3 regions of the Proteiniclasticum sp. genome follow, and region 1 is predicted to be linked to each of the others. Evidence: predicted binding sites of a transcription regulator. Region 1 holds the regulator's gene; each other region holds the start of a gene.
What was found. The regulator NrdR, encoded in region 1, represses ribonucleotide reductase genes. The targets are predictions, from matches to a motif close to CACNANATNTNGTG.
Positions count from the first base shown of each region.

Region 2: the regulator NrdR is predicted to act here: its motif matches at 1,622-1,635, upstream of RTX25_RS01860 (ATP cone domain-containing protein).
Region 3: the regulator NrdR is predicted to act here: its motif matches at 1,329-1,342, upstream of RTX25_RS09445 (vitamin B12-dependent ribonucleotide reductase).

Region 1 is NZ_DAMBTF010000036.1:1,858-5,026, reverse strand. It holds gene RTX25_RS13625 (response regulator transcription factor) at 41-742, opposite strand; gene nrdR (transcriptional regulator NrdR) at 932-1,420, opposite strand; gene ftsZ (cell division protein FtsZ) at 1,435-2,529, opposite strand; gene RTX25_RS13610 (cell division FtsA domain-containing protein) at 2,542-3,169, opposite strand, start outside.
Region 2 is NZ_DAMBTF010000002.1:170,546-173,714, forward strand. It holds gene RTX25_RS01850 (N-acetylmuramoyl-L-alanine amidase) at 1-321, opposite strand, end outside; gene rapZ (RNase adapter RapZ) at 353-1,213, opposite strand; gene RTX25_RS01860 (ATP cone domain-containing protein) at 1,270-1,560, opposite strand; gene RTX25_RS01865 (50S ribosomal protein L25) at 1,813-2,454, shown strand; gene RTX25_RS01870 (hypothetical protein) at 2,675-3,169, shown strand, end outside.
Region 3 is NZ_DAMBTF010000014.1:84,857-88,025, reverse strand. It holds gene RTX25_RS09445 (vitamin B12-dependent ribonucleotide reductase) at 1-1,289, opposite strand, end outside; gene RTX25_RS09440 (gamma carbonic anhydrase family protein) at 1,510-2,028, shown strand; gene RTX25_RS09435 (S1-like domain-containing RNA-binding protein) at 2,021-2,866, shown strand; gene RTX25_RS09430 (GAF domain-containing protein) at 2,897-3,169, shown strand, end outside.

The DNA.
Region 1 (3,169 bases):
CCTAGGATACTTGCTAAGAATGTGATGATAATCCGTCTGCTCATAATTCCAGATCGTTGAACCGGTATCCGATTCCCCTCACTGTTTCGATAAACGTCGGATTCTTATCGTCATCTTCAAGTTTCTGCCGCAGGTGCCGGATGTGCACATCAACAGTTCTGGTCTCTCCCACATATTCATATCCCCAGATTTTATCAAGAAGCAGATCTCTTTTCAGCACTCTTCCTCTATTCTTTATGAGTATATCAAGCAGTTCATATTCTTTTAGTGTAAGATCTACCTTGATATTATTCTTCGTGACAAGATGCTTGTCATAATCAATCACCACATCAGAAAAAGCAAATGTAGCAGCATCCTCTGTATCAGGACCTGTTCTTCTTAGAACCGCTTTTATCCTTGCCAGCAGTTCTCGTACAGAAAACGGTTTGGTGATATAGTCGTCAGCGCCCAGTTCTAGACCAAGAATTTTATCGATTTCCTCAGATTTCGCTGTAAGCATAATGATGGGAATAGACTTCGTTGATTCATCTTTTCTGAGATTTCTGCAGACGTCAAGACCATCCATCACCGGCAGCATAACATCGAGCAGTATGAGAAGCGGTTTTTCCTGCTTAGCCAGCTTGATTCCATCAGTCCCGTTATACGCTTCAATCGCATCATAACCGGCATTCTCTAGATTATAACGGATAAGCTCAACAATATGTTCTTCATCATCTATAATCAATATCTTATCTTTACTCATTTTATCCTCCATAATAACATTTATATAATACAATTTAACCACAAAGACAAATCCAATACAATTGAATAACACCCAATTTACCTAGAATTAACGCTTCATCAGATCTAGGCACATTAATCCTTATAACCTTCAAGGATACAAAAAGTGCTGCGAAGCTTTTACACCTGCAGCACTAACTCATTAAACCAATTATTGATGTTTTCCTTTTCTGGAATCCGTCACCTTATCGTTACCCATCAGATTTTTGATTTCTGTCAGGAAAGTATTGATGTCCTTAAATTGCCTATAGACCGAAGCAAATCTGACATAGGCTACCTCATCAACTTCTTTAAGTCGATCCATAACCATCTCACCTATTTCCTCCGATGAGATTTCTGAAATCATACTGTTGGAAATGTTTCTTTCGATATCCGATGCGATTTCTTCGATCTGAAATCTTGAAACAGGTCTTTTCTGGCATGCCCGAATAAGACCTACGATAATTTTATTCTTATCGAAGTTCTCTCTACTATCATCTTTTTTGACAACAAGGATCGGGATATCCTCCACTTTTTCAAATGTGGTATAACGCTTGCCGCAGGACAGACATTCACGTCTGCGTCTTATGGCAGAATTATCTTCGATTGCCCTTGAATCAATGACCTTACTTTCCGAGAAATTACAAAAGGGGCATTTCATGGGCTACACCTCAATTACTTATTATATCTGTTTCTCAGGAATGCCGGAATTTCCAGCTGATCGTCCGCTGATTCTTCTTCCTTCCTGACAACTTCAGCTTCCTGTTTTACTTCTTCTTTAACTTCCTGCTTCTTTTCTTCTTTACCGTAAACCTTAACTTCATCAAATCCAGTTGCAATAACCGTAATCTTGATTTCATCCTTCAGTTTAGGATCAATTACAGCACCAAATATGATATTGGCTTCTGAATCAGCTGCCTCTTTAACAACTTCAGCAGCTTCATTGATCTCAAGCAGGGAGAGATCTTCTCCACCCGTTACATTAAGAAGTATACCTGTTGCACCATCGATTTTCGTCTCGAGAAGTGGTGAAGATATAGCCTGTCTGACAGCATCCACTGCCTTGTTTTCGCCTTTTCCGTAACCGACGCCCATATGAGCAAGACCCTTGTTAAGCATGATGGTTCTGACATCATTAAAGTCAAGATTAACAAGACCATTCTCAGTAATCAGATCAGTGATCCCTTGAACACCCTGTCTCAGTACATCATCTGCCTTATTGAAGGCTTCCTTGAATGTTGTTCTTTTATCGACGATCATAAGAAGCCTCTCGTTTGGTATCGTAACCAGCGAATCGACTCTTTCCTTTAATTTCTGGATCCCGATATCGGCATTCTTCATTCTGGTCTTTCCTTCAAAGTTAAAAGGCTTTGTGACCACACCGACAGTCAGTATACCCATGGATCTTGCGATATCGGCAACTACAGGAGTAGCTCCAGTACCTGTTCCTCCGCCCATGCCTGCTGTGATGAAGACCATATCAGCGCCCTTTAGAGCAGCCATGATCTCTTCTTTGGACTCTTCTGCTGCTTTTTCTCCGATTTCAGGATTCGCGCCTGCACCCAGTCCTTTAGTCAGTTTTTCTCCGATCTGAATCTTGTGTGTTGCATTGGACTGCAGCAGCGCCTGTTTATCTGTATTGATAGAGATAAAATCAACATCTCCTAATCCTTCTGTAATCATTCTATTGACAGCATTGTTTCCTCCGCCACCACAACCTACTACCTTAATTTCTGCCGGGCCTTGAATTTCAAAATCAAAATCTAACACGATTTTTCCCCCTTATTTATTCATAAACTTATTTTTCAAATTAATGAACCATATGCGTATCTTCTCGATAATACCTGTTGCGCTCAGATAATCATCATCTTCATCGTCCTGATGTTCATTATCCTTGTCTGGTTTTGCTTCAAACTGGTTCTGATATTTTCTGAAAAAATCTTCATCACTTATAGTTCCTGCGTCTGGACTGTGTTCTTCATTATCAGCTTTTACGATCTCGTCGATCGTGCCTTTACAATGAATTGCACTCTGCAGATGATAGATCAGTCCACCTGATTGGATGTTGAAGACACTATCATCCCTTATTATATCAGATGTCACAAAATTTGTAGACTGATTAATCGCAGATTTATACATTTTATTGATATTTTTAAATCCGCACAGACCACCACCATAAATGATCACTTTTTTAATCTGCTCATCATGGGCATACTTTGTGCTGAATTTTTCTACGAATGACATAATTTCTTCGACTCTTGCTTTGATGATCTCTTCAATGAGCGAGTACTTTTCCTCATCCAGAGTAAGCTCATCTTTAGCGTAACCTTTCTTGATTTCCTCGGCTTCCAGCAGGGAGGTCTTCATCACGATGGCAATATCTCTTGTAATACTTTTCCCGCCGAGGTTA
Region 2 (3,169 bases), on a different contig from region 1:
GGACACTCCGCTTAAAGCTTCATAGACTTCCTGGTAGTGCTCTTCTTCAAGAAGCCGAAGTGCCTCATCAAGATGCTGCCTTGAAGCGGACATGACTCTTGAATAGTCCAGTTTTTCCATGATGCTGATACTGTCCTGATGCGCATTGAAAAGACCTTCAAAAAAAATCACAGCTTCATCATACTTCTCCTGTGAAAGCAGAACCTCACCTTCCTCAAGTTTCCGGTTCAGCTCTTCTCTTTTATCGGACCCGCAGCCTGCAACACTCATGACAAAGAGGAAAAGGAACAAAATGACCGATATACTCTGTTTTCTCTTCATGGAACAACCCTACTTCTTTCGTTCATTATTTCTAAATCCTATCGATATCACGATGCTGGGTAACAACACTGCAGTTCTTTGATGTCAGAAAATCCGCTGTCCTTCTTGCAAAGGAAACGGAGCGGTGCTTTCCGCCTGTACATCCGTAGGCAATCACAAGCTGGCTTTTTCCTTCATCAATATAAAGGGGAACCAGATACTCGATGAGATCCATCAGTTTATCGAAAAGTGTCTGTGCAAGTCCGGTTTCCATGACATAGTTGAAGACCTCATCATTTTCTCCCGTCTTTTCTCTCAGTTCAGGTACATAATAGGGATTGGGCAGATATCTCAGGTCAAAGACAAGATCGGCATCATTGGGTATGCCATACTTGTAACCGAAGGATACTGTCTTGATCTGCATGCTATGTGTGCCTTCAAGCTGGAAGAGCTTGATGACTTCCTTTTTAAGATTTGCACTGCTGAGAAATGTGGTATCAAGGATATAGTCTGCACGGCTCCTTATAGTTTCAAAGGAGCTTCTTTCTTTATCGATGGCCACATCAAGGGACGTGATGTCGCTGCTCATCATGGGATGTTTTCTTCTTGTCTCCTTATAGCGGTTAAGAAGAGTATCATCAGATGCATCCAGAAAGAGGAGCTTATATCTGATTTTATTTTCATCAAGCATTCGGATCTCTTCATAAAGATCATTGAACACATTCTTGCTTCGGGCATCCACCACAAGTGCCAGACGGTCTTCCTTACCCTTTGTCCCGATACTCAGTTTTGCAAAGGACAATATAAACTGAGGAGGCAGATTGTCGACACAGTAAAAGCCCAGATCTTCCAGAGCGTTGATCGCTACAGATTTACCTGACCCTGACATTCCTGTTACAATAAGCAGTTCCATCTTTACACCTCCATTATTTTTACACCGACCTGTTCAGCTCCCGCTGTTCAGGAGTTCTATTCTTCTCTTTTTCTGATTTTTTCACCTTCATAGAAGTCTTTTGCGATATTTCTGTACCCCATCTCTTTGAGGACTCTCACAACCACACCTCGGATTTCATAGGTTGATGTGATGCCTTCTTCTCCACGTACTCTGACAATGGTCTTTTCCACGGAGTCGGCAATCAGCTCAAGCTCTTTCTCTGTTACCTGAATCCGGGAATCTCTGGCGCTGTTTGCAACGGAGATCTTGATTCTGTCACGAGCAAAGTCACTGATCCTGCCATCTCTTTTCACAACTTTAAGCATTTTAACCCCACCTTTAACCTTGATTTGTTGTTTTTATTATACTATATGCAGGAGAAAATTACGCAAGATCTGATGAAATTCATGCATACTGTTGGTCATTAATAAGAACTTCGTGTAAAGATTTGAAACAGAACGTAAACCAGGAGACAACATCTTCTGAATTATCACAATATTTAAGCTGATTTCATTTCCTTTGGGGTACAATAGATCTTGTCAGATAAATGATATACCAAAAGTATGAGGAGTGATTTTATGAGTAATACAGTATATCAGATCGAAAGACGAAGAGACGGTGTGAAAGCGAAGAAGCTGAGAAGAGAGGGCGTTGTGCCTGCGGTGATCTACGGTAAATCCTACAAAGATTCTTTACCCGTTGAAATAACCCTGCAGGAAGCCAATAAGCTTCTAAAGGAAAACACCCAGACATCGATCATCAAACTTGAGGGACTGGATGAGACAGTCAATGTCATCGTAAAGGAAGTTCAGCGTAACGGTGCAACTTTCCTGCCCGAGCATATCGATTTCCAATCCATCTCCTTACGTGAGATCATCACAGTAAATGTACCGATCCATATTACCGGCGAAGAAAAACTGCAGTACAGCCAGCTGATTTTCCAGCCTAGCCTTCAGGAACTAGAACTGAAAGGACCAGCTGAGGATCTTCCAGAAAGACTGGAACTGGATGTAAGCAAACTGGAATTTGAAGAAAAAGTCTTCGTCAATGCCATTGAGGTTCCAGAAGGAATCGAAGTGGTTAATGAGGAAGATGTACTCATTGGAGTCGTCATTTCCGCAACTTCAGTAACTGAAGAAGATGAAGCAGCCGATGTTGCGGCAGCTGAAGGTGAAGATAGTGCAGAAGTGCCTCTGGTGGATGAAAAAGAAGAAAAATAACCTTTAAAGAAAAAGCGAATTATGAAATTCATTGATCTGATAAACCGGCCAATCGGGGCCGGTTTTTTTACTGCACACATCCTCTCCAGTGCATGTGACATAGGTGTTAATCAATCCTTTATATTGTGTTCAATTTTTTATAGTATACTTTATCCACTCATAAAAATGTGTTTCATACACATCTATGGATTTTTAATCAAATATAACTAGGAGGTATGTTATGACTTACATCATTGCAGAAAAATTCCCGCACCCCATCATTGAGAAGAGTGAACCGCCTCTAGTCTCCATCTACATGCCGACAAGCAGGATAGCTACTGAAACAAAGAACAACAGTATCCGGTTTAAGAACCTTCTCAGGCAGGTAGAACATACTCTGATATCAGACTATGCCGGAAAAGCCACTGAAAAGATCCTGGAAAATTTAAGAGAAATGCTAGACGATAAAACTTTCTGGTCCTATCAGCTGGATGGACTTGGTATCCTTGCATCGGAGGATGAAGTTGTCGTATATAAACTTCAGAGAGAGGTCATGGAATACTGTGAGGTCTCCAGCACTTTCTACATCAAGCCTCTGCTCAACGCTTATCAGACGGATGACAGTTTCCAGATTCTGGCGCTGTTCAAGGATGGATTCAAGCTTTATGAGGGCAACAGGTATGCGCTAAGAGAAGTTACGATTCCTGAGGATGAATACAAATCCCTAAAGGACGTC
Region 3 (3,169 bases), on a different contig from region 1:
AGATTTTTCTCGACATCGTAGAATCTGTAAATGTTCAGGGAAGCAAGGTTACAGCTTGTATCATCAAGGAAAGCATATTCTCCGCATGGATTTGTTGAATTCAGACGGTTATGTTTTGCCCATAGATCTCCATCTTCACCGGCAGGGCAGGTATGCCATGCGTTAAAGGTATCTGTGAACTGAGGGGCAGGATCTGCTGACTTACATGCCGCATCATTAAATTCTTCCCATAGGGTGGAAACCTTGATTTCTCTGTTCACTGAATTGTCCACTCGGCCTTGAAGTGTAATGGTCGCTTCAGGATCGTTTTCGATGTTCTTCACTTTTCTCATGAACTCGTCGGAGATTCTTAGTGAGTTGTTGGAATTCTGTCCGGAAACAGTTTCGTATGCTTCTCCATCGATATCGGCATCATATCCCATTTTGGCAAGAGCTCGAACCTTGTCTTCTTCTTTGGCTTTCCAAAGAATAAACTGCTCAATTTCTGGATGATCAATATCAAGACAGACCATTTTGGCTGCTCTTCTTGTTGTTCCGCCTGACTTGATTGCTCCTGCATTTCTGTCAAGTCCCTTAAGGAAACTCATCAGTCCTGATGAAACTCCGCCACCTGTCAGTCTTTCTCCGACTGCTCTGATGCTTGAGAAGTTTGTTCCTGTTCCTGAACCACCCTTGAAGAGCTTTGTTTCTGTAACATACTGCTCGGAAATCGAATGATCGCCTAGAAGCTTGTCTTCTACAGACAGTATGAAACAAGCTGAAGCCTGTGTTCTTGTATAGGTGTCTTTGGACTTAACCACTTTTCTTTCAACAGGATCATAATAGAAGAGGTCATTCTGACCGCCTTCGATTCCGTAGGACTGTTTAAGTCCTGTGTTGAACCACTGTGGTGAGTTTGGTGCGTACATCTGATTCAGAAGTCCGTACACCATTTCATCATAGAATATGTCTTTCTGATCCTGTGTGGTGATAATTCCTTCATCTGCGAGGGATTCCATCCAGAAACTGACCATTCTATGAGCAACCATCTTCATGGAGCTCTCGTATCCCTGTTCGTTATTGACTCCTGCTTTCCTGAAATACTTTGAAGCGATGATATCCACTGCATTCTGTGAATAGTGAGTAGGGAATTCCAGATCTTTCATCTCAACGATGATCTTTCCGTTCTTATGATTTTTCAAAAGAACATCCCTTTTGCTCCAGTCAAATAAGTCATAAACAGTTTTGTCTTTATTATTGTCCAGCTCTTTAGTATAATAACGTTTAAACAAGTCTTTAATATCCTTCATTGCTAACCTCCTGAATAAATTGCGATGGATTAAGTATAATACTATATGTTGTGCAACGCAATAGAGAAAACCACAATATATAGTTTTTTAACAAATGGAAATCGCGAAATCCTACTGCCGTTGAAGAGGTTAGCATAATATGATTTAAAGAAATAATGAGAAAGTCGGATCGGAAAAAATTAATTGAGATGTAGATCGCAATATTTAAAGGAAATGAGGTATGATGATTAAAGAATTGAATGGTATGAAGCCTAAAACAGACAAAAATAGTTTTATCGCGGAGAATGCGCTGCTCGTTGGCGACATCGAAATGGCCAGCGGATCCTCAGTCTGGTATGGTACTGTAATCCGTGCTGATGTGGCACCGATCAGAATCGGGAAAAGGACGAATATTCAGGATAATTCTGTTCTTCATACAGACAGCGGACTTCAAATGATCATCGGTGATGATGTCACCATCGGCCACGGATGCATCATCCATGGCACATCCATTAAAGGAAAGTCGATCATCGGCATGGGCAGTATACTCCTTAACCACTCGGTTATCGGAGAAAATACAATTATCGGTGCAGGGAGTCTGGTCACAGAAGGAAAGGTGATACCAGGCGGAGAACTGTGGATCGGAAGACCAGCCAGATTTTCCAGAAAACTTACGGAAGATGAGATCATAAAAATAAGAGACTCAGCAGATCACTACTATGAATATGCGATGATGCATAAAGGAGAAAAACATGATTAAATTCGGAGATTTCAACACATTGAAGGTCAAGCGTGAAGCTGCCTTCGGACTATACCTCGACAAAGAAACGGGCAACACGTCAGATGACATACTTCTCCCTACAGGGAACATCATAGGAGACAAACCGGCAGTAGGGGATGAAGTCAGTGTTTTCATCTACAGAGATTCAAAAGACAGACTTATCGCTACCATGAAAAAGCCTAAGGTTACTGTGGATAACCTTGCAGTCTTAAAGGTTTCACAGGTCACCGATTTTGGTGCCTTCCTGGACTTCGGCCTGGAAAGAGATATCCTTGTACCGAATAAGGAAATGAAGTTCAAAATGATTCCTGAGAAAGAATATCTTGTGTTCGTATACGAAGATAAAACAGGAAGACTTGCAGCTTCAACTGAAGTAGGAAGATACCTTGAAGTCCCTGAAGAAGATCAGTACAATGCAGGGGACATTGTTACAGGAATCGTTTATGGCTTGCAGACCAACGGTACGCTGGAAGTTGCTGTAGAAGAAAAGTATATGGCAATTATCCTAAGAAATGAGTACTTCACTGATATCCAGCCGGGCGATAGAGTCACCGGAACGATAAAGAAGATTATGGAAGACGGCAGAATCAGCTTCACACCAAGAAAGAAAATGATTGAAGAAAAAGAAGAGCTTTCCGACACCATACTTGGCTATCTGAAAGAGAACGATGGATTCATGCCTTATAACGACAAATCCACTCCAGATGAAATCAAGAAGAAATGGAATACCAGCAAAAACTACTTCAAAATCGCCTTAGGTAACCTCATGAAAAAAGGTCTGATCCGACAGGATGAGAGGGGAACTTATCTTAAGTAGACAACAGGTAGTAAAGGAGCACATATTAATATGATTGAAACACAGGATCCTAAGGGAATGAGCAGAGAAAAAAGACTGAAGAGCGCACTTCTGTTTACGAAGGCGCAGCTGAAAAATGAAACCGATACTCTGGCAAACCTGGCAAACATCAGTGCAGTAATCAATATGTACATGGACGACATCAACTGGGTCGGATTCTATCTCATGAGAAGCGGAGAACTGATTCTTGGACCTTTCCAGGGAAAACCTGCCTGCAACAGAATCGAAATCGGATCCGGGGTTTGCGGAACATCTGTAAAGGAA